3 regions of the Streptomyces sp. NPDC043952 genome follow, and region 2 is predicted to be linked to each of the others. Evidence: riboswitches for the same ligand, from Rfam matches in the RefSeq annotation. Region 2 holds a riboswitch; each other region holds the start of a gene.

Region 1 (5,660 bases), on a different contig from region 2:
ACCGGCGGGGCCGGTCACTGGTCGGAGGCGTCGGACTTGTCGACCCCGTCCCAGATGTTCGTGTACCAGGGCCGGTGGGCGGCCCGGAGGTCGGTGCGGGACTGCCGGGCCGCGCCCGGATCGACCACCACGTACCCGGTCTCGCCGGGCATCACATAGTGCAGACGTTTGCGGATCTGCTGCTCGGCATAGGCGTCGTCCTGCCAGCGCGCCTTGAGGTCGCGCAATTGTTCGACGCGTTTGCGGGCCTCGGCCTGCTGCCGCTGGAGGTCGGAGATCTGGGCGCGCTGGGAGACGTACTGCCGCATCGGGTAGGCGAGCGCGACCACCAGCGAGCACAGCACCAGCGCGAGCAGCGCGGCGCGGCCGGTCAGCCGGGAGCGGCGCGCCTGCCGCTTGGTCTGCGAGCGGTAGACGCGGGCCGCGGTCTGCTCACCGAGCAGCCGCAGCCTGGTCGCGGTGGAGAAACGGTCCCGGTCCCTTGCGGCCATGTCGGCTCTCCGCCTCCCCTTTCACGCCGTCGTCCGGCGGTCGCACACGTGCGTACGTCCCCGGACACGGTACGGGACCGGGTACGGGGACGTACGTACGACTGGCCAAGAGGTGGCCCGTGGGGCGGCCCGGCGGGCGGCCCCACGGGGTCGGCTCAGCCCTTGAAGCGCGGGAAGGCGCTGCGGCCGGCGTACACCGCGGCGTCGTCCAGGATCTCCTCGATGCGCAGCAGCTGGTTGTACTTGGCGACGCGCTCGGAGCGGGCCGGGGCGCCGGTCTTGATCTGGCCGCAGTTGGTGGCGACGGCCAGGTCGGCGATGGTGACGTCCTCGGTCTCACCGGAGCGGTGGGACATCATGCACTTGAAGCCGTTGCGCTGGGCCAGCTCGACGGCGTCCAGGGTCTCGGTCAGCGAGCCGATCTGGTTGACCTTGACGAGCAGGGCGTTGGCAGTGCCCTCCTCGATGCCGCGGGCCAGGCGCTCGGGGTTGGTGACGAACAGGTCGTCGCCGACGAGCTGGACCTTGTCGCCGAGCTTGTCGGTGATGATCTTCCAGCCGGCCCAGTCGTCCTCGAACAGCGGGTCCTCGATGGAGACCAGCGGGTAGGCCGCCACCAGCTCCTCGTAGTACTCCGTCATCTCGGCGGCGGAGCGCTCCTTGCCCTCGAAGAGGTACTTGCCGTCCTTGTAGAACTCGGAGGCGGCGACGTCGAGGGCGAGGGCGATCTGCTCGCCGGGCGCGTACCCGGCTTCCTTGATGGCCTCCAGGATCAGGTCCAGGGCCTCGCGGTTGGAGCCGAGGTTCGGGGCGAAGCCGCCCTCGTCACCGAGACCGGTGGCCAGGCCCTTGCCCTTCAGGACCTTCTTGAGGGTGTGGTAGACCTCGGCACCCCAGCGCAGCGCCTCGGAGAAGGACTCCGCGCCGATCGGGGCGATCATGAACTCCTGGATGTCCACGTTGGAGTCGGCGTGCGAGCCGCCGTTCAGGATGTTCATCATCGGCACCGGCAGCAGGTGCGCGTTGGGGCCGCCCAGGTAGCGGAAGAGGGGCAGGTCGGACGCCTCGGAGGCGGCGTGCGCGACGGCCAGGGAGACGCCGAGGATGGCGTTGGCGCCGAGCGAGCCCTTGTTGTCGGTGGCGTCCAGGTCGAACATGGCCTGGTCGATCAGGCGCTGCTCGGTGGCGTCGTAGCCGACCAGCTCCGGGCCGATCTGCTCGATGACGGCGAGGACGGCCTTCTCGACACCCTTGCCCTGGTAGCGGTTGGGGTCACCGTCGCGCAGCTCGATGGCCTCGAAGGCGCCGGTGGAGGCGCCGGACGGGACGGCGGCACGACCGGTGCTGCCGTCGTCGAGGCCGACCTCGACCTCGACCGTGGGGTTGCCTCGGGAGTCCAGGATTTCCCGGGCTACGACGACGTCGATGGACGGCACGAGCATCTCCTTCTTGGATGTGACGCTGGAAGTGCGGGAGGCGGCCGTGCGGCTGCGCCCTTGCGACTAGAGCCTAACCGTCCCGGCGTCGCGGACCACCGACCGACCGTCTGGTGGGCGACGGGGACATGGAGACGGTACCTATTGTTCACCACCGGAACAAAAAGGGTCCCGGAGGAGGCCCGGCTGAAGGCTGGGAGAACACAAGACCCCACCCCGGCACGAACGGGGGAATCGCGCCGGGGTGGGGGGTTGGGGGGGACGGGGCGGGCGGGGGCCTGGGGCTTGGGGGACCCGCCGGGGGGTTGGGGGACCCGCCTTGGGGGGTGAGGCGTGGGGTCCGCCGGGGGTGGGCCTGGGGCATGACGCCTGGGGGCCCGCCGGGTGCGCCTGAGGCATGGAGCCTGGGGGCCTGCCGGGGGTGGGGCCTGGGGCCTGGGGGCCCGCCGGGGGCCCCTGGGCCGTTGGGGCGGGTACCAGGGGCGGGGTTCCTCGGGGCCGCCGGGGGGGTGGGCCGTCGGGGCCTATCGGGCGCGGCGTCGGGAGCGTCGGGGGTACGACACCGGGGGTACGGCGTCGGGGGCTACCCCCTGCGAGGGGCCCGTCGGTCCGGCTGAGCGGAGCCGGGCCGGTGATGCGGAGCCGGGCCGGTGATGCGGAGCCGGGCGGGGTGAGCGGAGTCGGGCGCCCCGGTCCGCCGGCCGGGTCCGGCCGGCCGGGGAAGCATCCCGCGGCCGGGCCGCCGGGCGAGCCCCGTGCGGGGCTCGCGGCGGCCGTGGCCGGGCCGGGTTACTTCAGGTGGAGCTGCTGACCCGGGTAGATCAGGTCGGCGTTGTCGATGATGTCCTTGTTCAGGTCGAACAGCTTCTTCCAGCCGCCGGCCACGTGGTGCGCGGCCGCGATGGAGCTGAGGGTGTCGCCCTTGACCACCTTGTACTCGCCGTCGCCCTTCTTGACCTTCTTGCCGGTCGGGGTGGTGACGGTCTTGCCCGCGGACGAGCCGGTGGACGTGCTCGTGGACTTGGACGGGGCCGGGGTGGTGCGCTCGGTGGAGCGGGTGGCGGCCTGCTGGTCCGTGGAGCGGGTGGCGGTGCCGGCCGACGACGTGGTCGTCGGGGCGGAGCCGTTGTACGGGGTGCCGGTCAGGCCCGTGCCGCAGACCGGCCAGGCGCCCTTGCCCTGCGCGGCCAGGACCTTCTCGGCGACGGAGATCTGCTGCGACTTGCTGGCCTTGTCGGCGGTCGGCGCGTAGGCGGTGCCGCCGTACGCGGCCCAGGTGGAGGCGGAGAACTGGAGGCCGCCGTAGTAACCGTTGCCGGTGTTGATGGCCCAGTTGCCGCCGGACTCGCACTGGGCGACGGTGTCCCACTGGGAAGCGGTGGCGGCGGAGGCGCTGCCGGCCGCCATCAGCGGAGCGGCCACGGCGGCACCGGTGACACCGGCGAGCGTGACGGCGCGGACGGCCTTGGACGGACGACGGTGCTTGCCCTTGCCGGAAAACAGCATGGAACGATCCCCTCACCGACGCCTGCGAGGTGAGCTGTCGGGTTCGGGCCGGTTGAGTTGCCCGGCCACCCCTCCTTTCGGAGGCGTGGCTTCACCCCAAGCCGGTCCGGCATCAACTGCCGGGCCCGGCGCCTACCTTGGGTCCCCCGCTCCTGCCTGCGGCGCTTGACGCGACGACTGTTCCCGGGCAGCCGCTGGCAGGATTCGGCGTTGCGGCCGCCGGGGCTCGTGGTGACGAGCGGCCTTGACCGTAGCCAGGTGATCCGCGGAATTTCAAAGACGATCAGGGCTTCTGAGACTCATCCCACACTTTCGCCAAACCGGACATTTAGCGATCAAGTGGGGCGTCAACTAGCCCTGGTCCGCGCCCGTTTCGTCACCGACTTTCAGGGTCTGACCGGCGGTGATGTGGTTCGGGTCGGCGCCCACGACCTTCTTGTTCGCGGCGTAGAGCGCGTGCCATCCGCCGTCGACGTCAAGGGAGTCGGCGATGGCGCTCAGCGAGTCGCCCTGGCGGACGGTGTAGCTGTCCGGCTCGTGGGTCGCGTGCCGGCCGGATGTGGAGCCGTTCTGCCCGTTTGCCGTGCTTTCGTCCGCGTTGCCGCCGCGGTGGCGCCCGCCGCCGAGGGCTCCGGTGTCGACCAGGTTCCAAGTGCCCGCGGCCTGCTGGGGGTTGGCGGGGGTACCGGTGGAGGGTGAGGGCGTTCCGGAGCCGTGGGCCGGCGCGGACGGCGGGGTGGAGGCGGAGGGGTCCGAGGAGGACGGGCCGGACGGGTCCGGGCTGGAGGTGCCGGTGCCGGGCGTGCCGGTGTGCTTGCCCGGCTGCGGGCTCGCGTGCTTGCCGGTCTGCTTGCCGGAGCCGGAGCCGGTGCCTGAGCCTGAGTCGTGGCTCGGCGAAGAGGAGGGGTCGGACGAGCCGGACGGGTCGGTGGACGCCTTGCCGGAACCGGAACCGGAGCCGGCGCCGGTGCCGTCCTGGTCGCCGCTCGGTGTGCCGGCCGGGGAAGAGGGGTCGGGCAGGCCGGACGGGTCGGTCGTGCCGCCGGTCTGGCCGCTGCCGTTGCCGCTGTCACCGTCGCCGACGCCCGGATCGACGCTCACCGAACCGGAGTTCGAGGTCAGTCCGGACAGCAGGGCGCAGGTGGCCCAGGGCGTGGTGCCCTTGTCCTTGAGGATCTTCTCGGCCACGGCGATCTGCTGCGAGCGGCTGGCCTGGTCGGCGGAGGAGGCGTACTGCGTCCCGCCGTACGCGACCCAGTCGTCCTGGGATATCTGGAGGCCGCCGTAGTACCCGTTGCCGGTGTCGGCGCTCCAGGCGCCGCCGCTCTCGCAGTTGGCGACCTTGTCCCAGGTGGTGCCGTCGGCCGCGTGGGCACTCGCGGCGCCGAGCAGCGGGATGGCGATGGCGGAGCCGGTCACGCCGGCCGCGACGAGGAGGGCCGGGGCCTGACGGGGGCGGCGGTGACGACCGTTCCCGGAGATCATGCGGGAGCCTTTCGAGCGACGGCGGGGACCGGCGCGGCGGATGATGCGGGCCCGCCGCGCTGAGGGGTGAAGGTATCGGCACACGATCACTTGTCACAAGTTCATGCCGCGGAGATCACGCGAAGATCACAGAGGTGAACGTTCGCCCCTCCGCTGCGTCACCTTCCGATTCACCCGTCGGGCACGGCGGCGCCTCGGCTCCGGGGCGCGCGGCGCCCGGAACCATGGAACCGACCTGATTCCGGGGGGCTGTTCACCCAGGAGGACACATGATGCGGCACACCCGGTTGCACGGTGAGTCCGCGGAGTACCTCGCCGCCCGCGAGGAGCTGCGCGGCGCCGAGATCGAGCTGATGCGGCAGCGCGAGCGGGTCGCGGCGCTGCGCCGGTCGCTGCCGCCGGGGGCCGAGGTCGGCGACTACGTCTTCCTGGAGGGGCCCGCCGACCTGGAGGCGGGCGACACGCCGGTGCGCGAGGTCCGTCTGCGGGAGCTGTTCACCGGCGGTCCGCAGCGGCCCCTGCTCGTCTACCACTTCATGTACGGCAAGCGGCAGACCTCCCCCTGCCCGATGTGCACCCTGTGGCTCGACGGTTTCGACGGCGTCGCCCACCATGTGGCGCAGAACGCCGACCTGGTGGTGGTGGCCGCCGCCGATCCGGCCGCCCTGCGCCGGCACGCGCGCGCCCGCGGCTGGTCCCGGCTGCGGTTGCTCAGCGCCGGGGACAGCACCTTCAAGTACGA
Region 2 (5,660 bases):
GCTCCTCCAGCAGGGCCTCGCCGACGAACTCCAGCTCGTGGTCGCCCCGCTGATCGTGGGCGATCCGGCCGCCCCGCGGCTGTTCGGACCCGGCCGGTACCAGGAGGGTCGGCTGCGGCTGGTCGAGTCCCGCCGGATCGAGGACGTCGTCCTGATGCGCTACGAGCCCACCGCGCCCGGCACCGGACCGGTGCTCACCGCCGCCGACCGGCACTGGCTGCGCACCGCCTGCGAGCTGGCCGCGCTGTGCCCGCCCTCGCGAACGGCCTTCAGCGTCGGCGCGGTCGTGGTCGCCGCCGACGGCACCGAGCTGGCCCGCGGCCACTCCCGCGAGGGCGGGGACCCGGTGGTGCACGCGGAGGAGGCGGCGCTCGCCAAGACCGACCCCGCCGACCCGCGGCTGCCCGGCGCCACCGTCTACAGCAGCCTGGAGCCCTGCGCCCGCCGCGCCTCGCGCCCCGCGCCCTGCGCCGAGCTGATCCTGCGGGCGGGGGTGCGCCGGGTGGTGACCGCCTGGCGGGAGCCGGACACCTTCGTGGTGGCGGCCGACGGCACCGGGGTGCTGACGGCCGCGGGCGCCGAGGTCGTCGTCCTGCCCGAGTACGAGCCGCTGGCCAAGGCGCCGAACCGGCATCTGCCCGGCCGATCCGGGGGCCCGTCGTAACCGATGTGCTTTCCGCCCTGGTGATGGCGTACAGTAGAGACATCGCCGCGGGGTGGAGCAGCTCGGTAGCTCGCTGGGCTCATAACCCAGAGGTCGCAGGTTCAAATCCTGTCCCCGCTACTGATGTCTCAGGGCCGGAATCCAGTTCATGGATTCCGGCCCTGGGTGTTTTCCGGGCCTCGAACGGGGGGTTACCCCCCGTGACCGTTCGACCGCCCAGCGCATAACATCTGAGTCACCATCAAAAACCGGGTGACTCGTGAACGGCGGTCAACTCGCCCGGTTTGGCGGCCCGCTGGGCGGTAAGTCCACGGGTTTGAACCTTAATGATCAAGCCGAACGGCTTGGAAAGTTCCCCTCCGGTCTATTAACGTTCGATAACGCAGCGCGGTCGTCCCAGCCGTCACCCGAGGCGGCTCCGTGCGCACGCGCCGAATCCCGCGAGGGAACCGGGGAACCACCACCTCTGGGGTGAATCACGCGGACACCACCGCGGACTCAGCCGAGTCCACGAGCGGTATACGCGCGTAGGAGACCTTCCTGCTCCGAACCCGTCAGCTAACCCGGTAGGCGGAGGAAGGAAAGGAGCACGCCCCCGTGGCGTCCAACCGGCCCGCCCCCGAAGCACCGTTCGTGCCCGCTCAGCGCGCACCCGAGTCGTTCGGCCCCGGCCCCGAAGGCGACGGCCCCTGGGAGGAGTGGAACCCCGGCGAGGAGTCCGTCGCCCCGGTCCGCGGCCGCCACCGCGTCGCCAAGCAGCGCGGCGGCTTCGCCCGCAGCTCCACCGTCCTCGGCGTCGGCGTGATCGCCGCCGTCGGCGCGGGCGGCATCGCCAGCGCCAACCCCGGCAAGCCGCCGGTCTCCGTCTCGATGCCGGACCTGCCGGACGTCTCGGTGCCGCACCTGTCCACCGTCGAGCACTTCCTCGGCGACGACTCCGCCGAGACGCCCAAGGCCGAGACCGCCACCGCGCTCACCGACCTCGGGCGGACCACCGAGGGCGCCACGGACACCGGCGCGGGCGAGGCCCTGCGCAACCGGATCATGGCCCAGGCCGAGCAGCAGCAGGGCCAGGCCGACAGCAAGGCCACCGCCGCGATGGTCGCCGCCGCCCAGCAGCAGAGCGACGCGGCGGCCGCCAAGGCGGAGAAGGAGGCCGCCGCCAAGGCCGCCGACGCCAAGGAGCAGGCGGAGGCCGACGCCAAGAAGGCGGCCGAGGCCAAGCGGCTGGCCGCGCTCGCCAAGCAGTACACGCTGCCCGTCGTCTCGTACACGATCACCGGCACCTTCGGGCAGCCCGGCGCCATGTGGTCCTCCGGCTACCACACCGGCCTCGACTTCGCCGCCCCCACCGGCACCCTGATCAAGGCCGTCCACGGCGGCACCATCACCCAGGCCGGCTGGGCCGGCGCCTACGGCTACCGCACCGTCCTCACCCTGGACGACGGCACCGAGCTGTGGTTCTGCCACCAGTCCTCGATCAACGTCTCGGTCGGCCAGAAGGTCACCACCGGCGAGGTCATCGGCCGCGTCGGCGCCACCGGCAATGTCACCGGCCCGCACCTGCACCTGGAGGTGCACCCGAACGGGCAGCCCACCGCCGTCGACCCCGCGCCCTGGCTGCGCGACAAGGGCCTCAACCCCTGACGGAACCGCGCCGGTTCCCGCACCGGCGGCGGAATGCGATCATCCGTCGCCGGTGTTGATGTGAAGCATGACTTCTCTGCGCACACTGGGCTCATCCGACCTCCAGGTCTCCCCGCTCTGCCTGGGCGGCAACGTCTTCGGCTGGACCGCCGACGAGCAGACCTCCTTCGCCGTCCTGGACGCGTACACGGCCGCGGGCGGCAACTTCATCGACACCGCCGACGCCTACAGCGCCTGGGTCGAGGGCCACCAGGGCGGCGAGTCCGAGACCGTCATCGGCAAGTGGGTCAAGGCCCGCGGCAACCGCTCCGACGTCGTCATCGCCACCAAGGTCAGCCAGCACCCGCAGTACCGGGGCCTGTCCGCGGCCAACATCAAGGCCGCCGCCGATGCCTCCCTGGCCCGCCTGGGCACCGACTACATCGACCTCTACTACACCCACTTCGACCAGCCCGAGGTGCCGGTCGAGGAGATCATCGGCGCGCTGGACGAGCTGGTGAAGGCCGGAAAGGTCCGGCAGATCGCCGCGTCCAACATCAGCGCCGAGCGGCTCAAGGAGTCCCTGGACTTCTCCGCCCGCGAGAACCTGGCCCGCTATGTGGCGCTCCAGCCCCACTACAACCTGGTCTCCCGCGACACCTACGAGGGCCCGCTCCAGGACCTCGTCGCCCGCGAGGGCCTGTCCGCGGTGCCGTACTTCGCGCTCGCCGCGGGCTTCCTGACCGGCAAGTACCGGCCCGGTGCCACGGTCGACAGCGCCCGTGCCGGCTCGGCCGCCAAGTACGCGGAGACCGAGCGCGGCCAGAAGGTGCTCGCCGCCCTCGACGAGATCGCCGCCGCGCACGGGGCCGCGCACGCCACCGTCGCCCTCGCCTGGCTGGCCGCCCAGCCGACCGTCACCGCCCCGATCGCCTCGGCCCGCACCCTGGAGCAGCTCCCGCCGCTGCTGGCCGTCGGCGAGCTGAAGCTGACGGACGACGAGCTGAAGAAGCTGACGGACGCCTCGGCCTGAGCACCCTGGGGCCCGTAGGTCACATCCAGTACGGGTGGTAGGACGGGTACGGCGCCGCCGGGTGGCCGTACCCGTGCCCCTGCGGCTGCCCCGGCCGGATGTACGCGTGCCCGTACGGCGCGGGCGCCCACCCCATCGGGACGTGGGCGGCGGCCGCCCTGAGGGCCGCGTACTCCAGGGCGGGCCGGGCGGCCTCCCGGCGCTGCCACAGCTGATCGAGCAGTTCCCGCTCGCGGGTGGCGAAGTCCGCGCCCGCCCGCCCCTGGCGGCCCTGCCGGCGCAGCAGCGCGAGGGCGGTGGCGTACGTCTCGTACTGGGCGACCGCCCGTGCCGTGGGGCGGCCGGCGTGGTGGCGGGCGTAGTCGCGGGCCATCCGGCGGGCGCGCATCGAGCCGAGCGCGAAGGGCTCGGCCGGGCCCAGCCAGCCGGCCAGCACATAGGTGGGCAGTTCCTCGCGCACCGTGCGCAGCTCCCGCTGCCGGGTCCAGACCGCGAGCCAGGTCAGCAGCCCGAACACGGGCAGCATGAAGGCGCCGTAGACGGCGAGGAAGCCGTACTGGCCGAAGCCGGCGGAGCTGTTCCACAGGGAGTGCATGCACATCGCGAGCAGCAGACCGCCGAGCGGGAGCAGCACCCGCCGGGCGCGCCCGCGGGCCCCGTACAGCGCGGCGAGGCCGAAGCCGATGCCGGTGCAGGTGGTGAACAGGGGGTGCGCGAACGGGGACATCACGATGCGCACGAAGAAGGTGGCGGCGGTGACGGAGACGATGCCGTGGCCGCCGCTGATCCGGTCGGTGCCGAAGGCGGTGCCGAGGTAGAGGATGTTCTCGGTGAACGCGAACCCGGTGGCGGTGATCCCGGCTATCACCATCCCGTCCACGATCCCGGTGAACTCGCGCCTGCGGAAGAGGAAGACGAGCAGGACGGCCGCCGCCTTGGCGGACTCCTCGACTATCGGGGCTATCAGGGTGGCGCCGAGGGTGTTGGCGCCCGCCGGGTCCGCGGTGGAGGTGGCGATCCACTTGGTCGCGAAGCTGTTCGCGACGATGGCTATCAGCGCCGCCGCGAACGCGCCCCAGCAGAACGCGAACACCAGGTTCCGCCAGGCGAAGGGCGCCACCCGGTCCAGCCAGCGGAACGCGGTGACCAGCCAGGGCACCGGCAGCACCGCGAGGCCGAGACCCACCAGGAACCCCTCGGTGCCGGTCTCCTTGCGCACCAGCGCCAGGATGACCAGCCCGGACATGGCCAGCAGCGTGATCAGCGCGCCGTACCGCACCCACCGCAGCTGCCACCAGTGCGGGTGGTGCAGCGTCTCGCCGCCGGGGCTCGGGGGGTACATCGGGTACGCAGAACTGGTGGCCACGGCATCGACCCTAACGGTGGCGGGACGCGGGGCTGAGCGGTTTACCTGCGGCGGAACAGGAGATCGTGCACCACATGACCCTTGTCCAGCCCCTGCCCCTCGAAACGGGTCAGCGGCCGGAACGCGGGCCGGGGCGCGTAACCGCCGTCGGGCTGGGTGTTCTCGTAGGCGGGGTGGGCGGTGAGGACTTCGAGCATCTGCTCGGCGTACGGCTCCCAGTCGGTCGCGCAGTGCACCAGCGCGCCGGGCCGCAGCCGGGTCGCGGCGAGGTCGAGGAACTCGGGCTGGATCAGCCGCCGCTTGTGGTGGCGCTTCTTGGGCCAGGGGTCCGGGAAGTAGACCCGCAGCCCGGCGAGCGCGTCGGGGCGGAGCATCTCGCGCAGCAGGATGATCGCGTCCCCGTTGCCCACCCGGATGTTGTCCAGCGCGTTCTGCTCGGCGAGGTTCAGCAGATTGCCCTGGCCGGGGGTGTGCACATCGACCGCGAGCACATTGGTGTCCGGGTCGGCGGCGGCCATCTGTGCGGTGGCCTCGCCCATGCCGAAGCCGATCTCCAGGACCACCGGACGGTCGTTGCCGAACAGCTCGGCGAGGTCGAGCACCCGCTGTCCGTCGATGTCCAGTCCCCAGGCCGGCCACAGCCGCTGGAGCGCGTCGGCCTGCCCGCTCGTGACCCGGCTGCGGCGCGGCTGGAAGCTGCGGATCCGCCGCTCGAAGTGCGAGCCGGCGGGATCGGCCTTCGGGCCGTCCGGGAAGCGCGGCTCGCCCTTGGCCCGGCCGGGCCGGGGGGCGGCACCGGGGGCGTCCGGGGCCGGCTCGGACAGGACGTCGGGGGTGTTCAGCGCATCAGACACAGTACGAACGAGTCTACGGGCGCGCGGCGGATATGCCCGCGCCGTCGGCCGCGGCCAGCATCTCCAGGGCCCGGCGCGCGACCTCCCGGCCGATCGGCAGGGACGCGGTGGCCGCCG
Region 3 (5,660 bases), on a different contig from region 2:
CCTGGGCCCGGCGGGCAGCGGCTGCCGGGCGAGCAGCAGCCCGGCGTCGACCAGCTCCGTGATGGTGTCCACCCGGATGACCCCGGCCTGCCTCAGCAGCGCGGAGACGGTCGCGTGCGGCAGCCGCGTGGCGCGCACCGCGTGGCCCTGCGGTGCGGTGCCCGTCCCCTGCACCACGACCAGCGGCTTCGCCGCCGCCGTCCGCCGGGCGAGCCGGGTGAACTTGCGCGGGTTGCCGATGCTCTCCAGGTACATGAGGACGACGTCGGTGTCCGGGTCCTCGTACCAGTACTGGAGGACGTCGTTGCCGGACACGTCCGCCCGGTTGCCCGCGGAGACGAACGTGGAGACGCCGGTGACCCCGGTGACGCCGCCGCCGCGCCGGTGCAGCCGGGACAGCAGGGCGATGCCGATGGCGCCGGACTGGGCGAACATGCCGATGCGGCCGGGGCGCGGCATCTCGGGGGCGAGGGAGGCGTTCAGCCGTACGTCCGGTGCGGTGTTGATGACGCCGAACGCGTTGGGCCCGATGATCCGCATGCCGTACGCGCGCGCCTGCTGCACGAGCGCCCGCTGCCGCTCCTTGCCCTCGGGACCGCTCTCGGCGTACCCGGCGCTGAGCACGACGATCCCCTGGACGCCGTGTTCCCCGCACTCGGCGACCACCGCGGGCACGTACTCGGCCGGTACGGCGACGACGGCGAGGTCCACCGGGGCGTCGACGTCCCGCACACAGCGGTAGGCGGCCACCCCGTCGACCTCGGCGAGGTCCGCGGGGAACGCCTTGTTCACGGCGTACAGCCGGCCCGCGTACCCGGCGTCGCGGATGTTGGCCAGGACGCCGCGGCCGACCCCGCCGGGCGCGCGGCCGACGCCGATGACCGCGACGGAGCCGGGCGCGAGCAGCCGCTGCACCGAGCGCGCCTCGGCCCGCTGCTCGCGCGCGTGCTGCACGGCGAGGGCGCGGTCGGTGGGTTCGAGGTCCAGCTCCAGGCGTACGACGCCGTCCTCGAAGCTGCGCTTCTGGGTGTACCCGGCGTCCGTGAACACCTTGATCATCTTGGTGTTGGCGGGCAGCACCTCGGCGGCGAAGCGGCGGATGCCCCGCTCGCGGGCGACGGCCGCGATGTGTTCGAGGAGGGCGGAGGCGACCCCCCGGCCCTGGTGGGCGTCCTGCACCAGGAAGGCGACCTCGGCCTCGTCGGCGGGACCGGACGCGGGCGCGCCGCCTGCCCCTATGCGGTCGTAGCGCACCGTCGCGATGAACTCACCGCCCACGGTGGCCGCGAGGCCCACCCGGTCCACGAAGTCGTGGTGCGTGAAGCGGTGGACGTCCTTGGCGGACAGCCGGGGGTAAGGGGCGAAGAAGCGGTAGTACTTGGACTCGTCCGAGACCTGCTCGTAGAAGTGGACCAGGCGGTCGGCGTCGTCGACGGTGATGGGCCGGATGCGGGCGGTGCCTCCGTCCCGCAGCACCACGTCCGCCTCCCAGTGCGCCGGGTACTCGTACCGGCCCTGCCGGCCCTGCGGTTCCGCCGAGGTTCGCATGGGGCCCAGCGTACGGCTCGCGTCCGACAACGGCGCGGGGCAGTCTGTGGAGCACGGCGGAGGGGGTGCGCAGCCCCTCTTCTGGCACGCCTCGCGATATGGAACACTGGTCTAGACAACCCTGAACAGTGAAGGGCAGCAACACATGGCTGAGCGCCGCGTCAACGTCGGCTGGGCCGAGGGTCTTCACGCCCGCCCCGCCTCCATCTTCGTCCGGGCCGCCACGGCCGCAGGCATCCCGGTGACGATCTGCAAGGCCGGCGGCACCCCGGTCAACGCGGCCTCCATGCTGGGCGTTCTGGGCCTGGGCGCCCAGGGCGGCGAGGAGATCGTGCTCGCCTCCGACGCCGAGGGCGCGGACGCCGCCCTGGACCGGCTGGCCAAGCTGGTCGCCGAGGGCCTGGAGGAGCTGCCCGAGACGGTGTGAGCCGTCCGGGACGGGCCGTGACCGAGGCCGGGACGGGCCGGGGCCGGGACGGGCCGTGGCCGGGACGGGCCGTGGCCGGGGCCGGGAAGTCCGGGCTCTATACGGGCTCTGTCCGGGGCCGGGAAGTCGGGCCGGATTCGGGAAGTCGCGTCATCCTCCAGCGGGTGGCGCGGCTTCCGCGTTTTCCGAGCGCCGCCGTATCGGCCATGGCGAGAATTCCCCATGGACCGCCTCCCCTAATTCACGGCACCCGGAAATACACGCCCGCCGGATATTCCCTCCACTTTGTATACGGCACCGATGTTAATTCCGCGCGCCGGACATGTTTACGGCATGTTGCGAAGCCCGCGCACGCGCCGCGGCCCCGGACAGCCGCAGCCGGTGCGCCGCCGTCGCCCGCTCGGTGTGCAGCGCGGTCACCGCGCGGGCGCGCTCACTGTCGCCGCGCGCCACCGCGTCCACGATCGCGCCGTGCTCGGCCCAGGTGCCGGCCGCGTCCGGCGGCGCGTCCACCGTGTACATCCAGGCGATCTTGTGGCGCAGCTGGACGAGTGCCGAGGTCAGCGAGGGGCTGCCGCAGGACTGGGCCAGCGTCTCGTGGAACCAGCCGTCCAGGGCGCGCAGATCCTCGCTGCCGCCCCTCCTGGCACGCTCCTGGCCCAGCCGGACCAGGCCGCGCAGCACCTTCAGATGGGCCTCGCTGCGGCGCCGGGCGGCCCGCGCGGCGCCGAGCGGCTCCAGGAGCAGCCGCATCTCCAGCAGGTCGGCGGCCTCCTGCTCGGTCGGCTCGGCCACGCAGGCGCCCGCGTGCCGGCGCGTCACCACGAAGCCCTCCGCCTCCAGGGTGCGCAGGGCCTCGCGCACGGGGACGCGCGAGACGCCGTAGCGGCGGGCGAGCACCTCCTCGGTGAGCCGGCTCCCGCGTTCGAGGGCGCCGGCGATGATATCGTCCCGGATCGCCGTGCACACCGATTGCGCCGGAATACGCATGACAGACCTCCGCCTTAATGCCCGCGACACGACGCCGACGACGAACGCGTGTTTTCCGTGACTCTATTCCACCGGGCCGCAATTTCCGACGGCGGGCCTCGATCCATGGATATTTTTTGGACAGGGCCGGGCGAGAACGTCCGGGAAAGGCGAAAGCCCCGGCCGGGAGGGCGGGGCTTTCGGTGCGTGCGGTCGGTCAGACGTTCACGCCGTGGCCGCGCAGGTACGCGACGGGATCGACGTCGGAGCCGTAGTCGGGGCCGGTGCGCGCCTCGAAGTGCAGATGCGGGCCGGTGACGTTGCCGGTCGCGCCGGACAGGGCGATCTGCTGGCCCGCGGTGATCCGCTGGCCCACCGTGACTCCGATGGACGACAGATGGCCGTACTGGGTGTACATGCCGTCGGCCATGCGGAGCACGATCTGGTTGCCGTACGCCCCGCCCCAGCCGGTGGAGACGACCGTGCCGGCGCCGACCGCGTGCACGGGGGTGCCGGTCATCGCGTGGAAGTCGATACCGGTGTGGGAGCCGGAGGACCACAGGGAGCTGCTGGCCTTGTAGCCGGTGGACACGTAGGAGTGCGCGATCGGGGCGACGAAGGCGTTCAGCCGCTTGCGCTCGGCCTCGCGGGCGGCGCGTGCCCTGGCCTCGCGGGCCTCCTTCGCGCGCACGGCGGCGGCTTTCTCGGCCGCCTCGTGCTCGGCGATCCGCTGCTGGGCGACGGCCTGGGCGTCGATGTGCTCGGCGAGGTCGTCGCTCGCGGTGAGCACCGGGGTGAGGCCGGTCTGCTCGACGGGGGTCTCGGCGGCGAGCGCCGGGGACGCGGCGAGGGTGCCGATGACACCGGTGGTGGTCAGGGCCGCGATACCGGCCGCCTGGGCGGTGGTGCGCTTGACCCGGCCGGGCTTGCGGTGCTTCCCGGTGGCGCATGCGAACGCCATGTGCGTGGCTGTTCCTTTCCTTCCCTCTCGCCTACCGGGTTAGCTGACGGGTTAGGAGCAGGAAGGTCTCCTACGGGCCCCGCACTCGCGCGCGGACGGGCCCGATTCACCCCAGGGACAGGTGGGTCCCCGGCTCCCCTGGCTCGCGCCTCGGGGACTCGGCGATGGCTGTCCGGTGCCGCGGCTGCGGCGCACTGCCCGACGGACAACCCGGACGACGCTAAGCGGACCGGCCGCCAATCCTCAAACAGAAGGCGGCTTTTGTAGCGCATCCCACAGGGCAGACGGGCAACCTCCGCCCCAATCCGGACATCTTGGGAAGAGAGTGGAACAAAGTGGGGCCCTGACGACCCGTAGGCCGTCAGGGCCCCATCGCCGTCAGGGCCCATCCCCTGTCGGGGCCTGATCCGCTGTCCGGGCACCGCCCCCAGGGGGCTGCCCGCGCGGGTGGTTACTCGGCCGACACCACGGCGACCGCGCCGATTCCCAGCGCCTCCACCGGCGCCTTGATCTGGGACGCGTCGCCCACGAGAACCGTCACCAGGCGGTCCACCGGGAAGGCGTTGACGACCGCCGCGGTGGCCTCCACGGTGCCCGTCGCGGCCAACTGCCGGTAGAGCGTCGCCTGGAAGTCGTCGGGAAGGTGCTGCTCCACCTGGTCGGCGAGCGTGCCCGCGACGGCCGCCGCGGTCTCGTACTTCAGCGGCGCGACCCCGACGAGGTTCTGCACGGCGACGTCCCGCTCGGCGTCGGTCAGGCCCTCCGCCGCGAGGGTGCGCAGCACCTTCCACAGGTCGTCCAGCGCCGGGCCGGTGTTGGGGGTGTCCACGGAGCCGCTGATGGCCAGCATGGAGGCGCCGTTGCCGTCGGGTCCGGAGCGGAGCACCTGCCCGAACGCGCGCACACCGTAGGTGTAGCCCTTCTCCTCGCGCAGCACCCGGTCCAGGCGGGAGGTGAGGGTGCCGCCGAGGCAGTAGGTGCCGAGCACCTGGGCGGGCCACACCCGGTCGTGCCGGTCCGGGCCGACGCGGCCGATGAGCAGCTGCGTCTGGACGGCGCCGGGCCGGTCCACGATGACGACACGCCCGGTGTCGTCGGCCGTCACGGCGGGCACCGGGCGGGGCGCGCCCGGCGTGCCGGTCCAGGCGCCCAGGGTCTCGCCGAGCAGGGCGTCCAGATCGATGCCGGTGAGGTCGCCGACCACGACCGCGGTGGCGGTGGCGGGGCGCACATGGCGGTCGTAGAAGGCGCGTACGGCGGCCGCGTCGATCTTCTCGACCGTCTCCTCGGTGCCCTGGCGCGGTCGGGACATGCGCGCGGTGGCCGGGAACAGCTCCTTGGAGAGTTCCTTGGCGGCCCGGCGGGCGGGGCTGGCCAGCTCGTGCGGGATCTCGTCCAGGCGGTTGCGGACCAGCCGCTCGACTTCATTCTCGGCGAAGGCGGGGGCGCGCAGCGCGTCGGCGACCAGGCCGAGGCCCTTGGCCAGGCGCGAGGCGGGGACCTCCAGGCTGATGCGGACGCCGGGGTGGTCGGCGTGCGCGTCCAGGGTGGCGCCCGCGCGCTCCAGCTCGGCGGCGAACTCCTCGGCGGAGTGCTTGTCGGTGCCCTCGGAGAAGGCGCGCGCCATGATGGTGGCGACGCCGTCCAGGCCGGCCGGCTCGGCGTCCAGGGGGGCGTCCAGGAGCACCTCGACGGCGACGACCTGCTGGCCGGGTCGGTGGCAGCGCAGCACGGTCAGGCCATTGTCGAGCGCGC

What was found. Region 2 has a riboswitch for cyclic di-AMP ahead of AC069R_RS28385 (M23 family metallopeptidase). Riboswitches for the same ligand answer to the same signal wherever they lie in the genome.
Region 1: another riboswitch for cyclic di-AMP. It lies ahead of AC069R_RS32340 (transglycosylase family protein); the one in region 2 lies ahead of AC069R_RS28385 (M23 family metallopeptidase).
Region 3: another riboswitch for cyclic di-AMP. It lies ahead of AC069R_RS16510 (M23 family metallopeptidase); the one in region 2 lies ahead of AC069R_RS28385 (M23 family metallopeptidase).

What each region holds. Positions count from the first base shown of each region.
Region 1 is NZ_JBWKES010000051.1:13,574-19,233, reverse strand. It holds gene AC069R_RS32350 (FtsB family cell division protein) at 15-491, opposite strand; gene eno (phosphopyruvate hydratase) at 647-1,927, opposite strand; gene AC069R_RS32340 (transglycosylase family protein) at 2,717-3,433, opposite strand; cyclic di-AMP (ydaO/yuaA leader) riboswitch at 3,438-3,607, opposite strand; gene AC069R_RS32335 (transglycosylase family protein) at 3,785-4,918, opposite strand; gene AC069R_RS32330 (DUF899 family protein) at 5,188-5,660, shown strand, end outside.
Region 2 is NZ_JBWKES010000035.1:46,943-52,602, forward strand. It holds gene AC069R_RS28375 (dihydrofolate reductase family protein) at 1-664, shown strand, start outside; tRNA gene AC069R_RS28380 (tRNA-Met) at 711-784, shown strand; cyclic di-AMP (ydaO/yuaA leader) riboswitch at 1,084-1,252, shown strand; gene AC069R_RS28385 (M23 family metallopeptidase) at 1,262-2,311, shown strand; gene AC069R_RS28390 (aldo/keto reductase) at 2,379-3,323, shown strand; gene AC069R_RS28395 (PrsW family intramembrane metalloprotease) at 3,343-4,689, opposite strand; gene trmB (tRNA (guanosine(46)-N7)-methyltransferase TrmB) at 4,731-5,543, opposite strand; gene lhgO (L-2-hydroxyglutarate oxidase) at 5,557-5,660, opposite strand, start outside.
Region 3 is NZ_JBWKES010000012.1:77,417-83,076, forward strand. It holds gene AC069R_RS16495 (bifunctional acetate--CoA ligase family protein/GNAT family N-acetyltransferase) at 1-1,548, opposite strand, end outside; gene AC069R_RS16500 (HPr family phosphocarrier protein) at 1,694-1,975, shown strand; gene AC069R_RS16505 (GntR family transcriptional regulator) at 2,279-2,965, opposite strand; gene AC069R_RS16510 (M23 family metallopeptidase) at 3,162-3,905, opposite strand; cyclic di-AMP (ydaO/yuaA leader) riboswitch at 3,919-4,079, opposite strand; gene AC069R_RS16515 (M16 family metallopeptidase) at 4,357-5,660, opposite strand, start outside.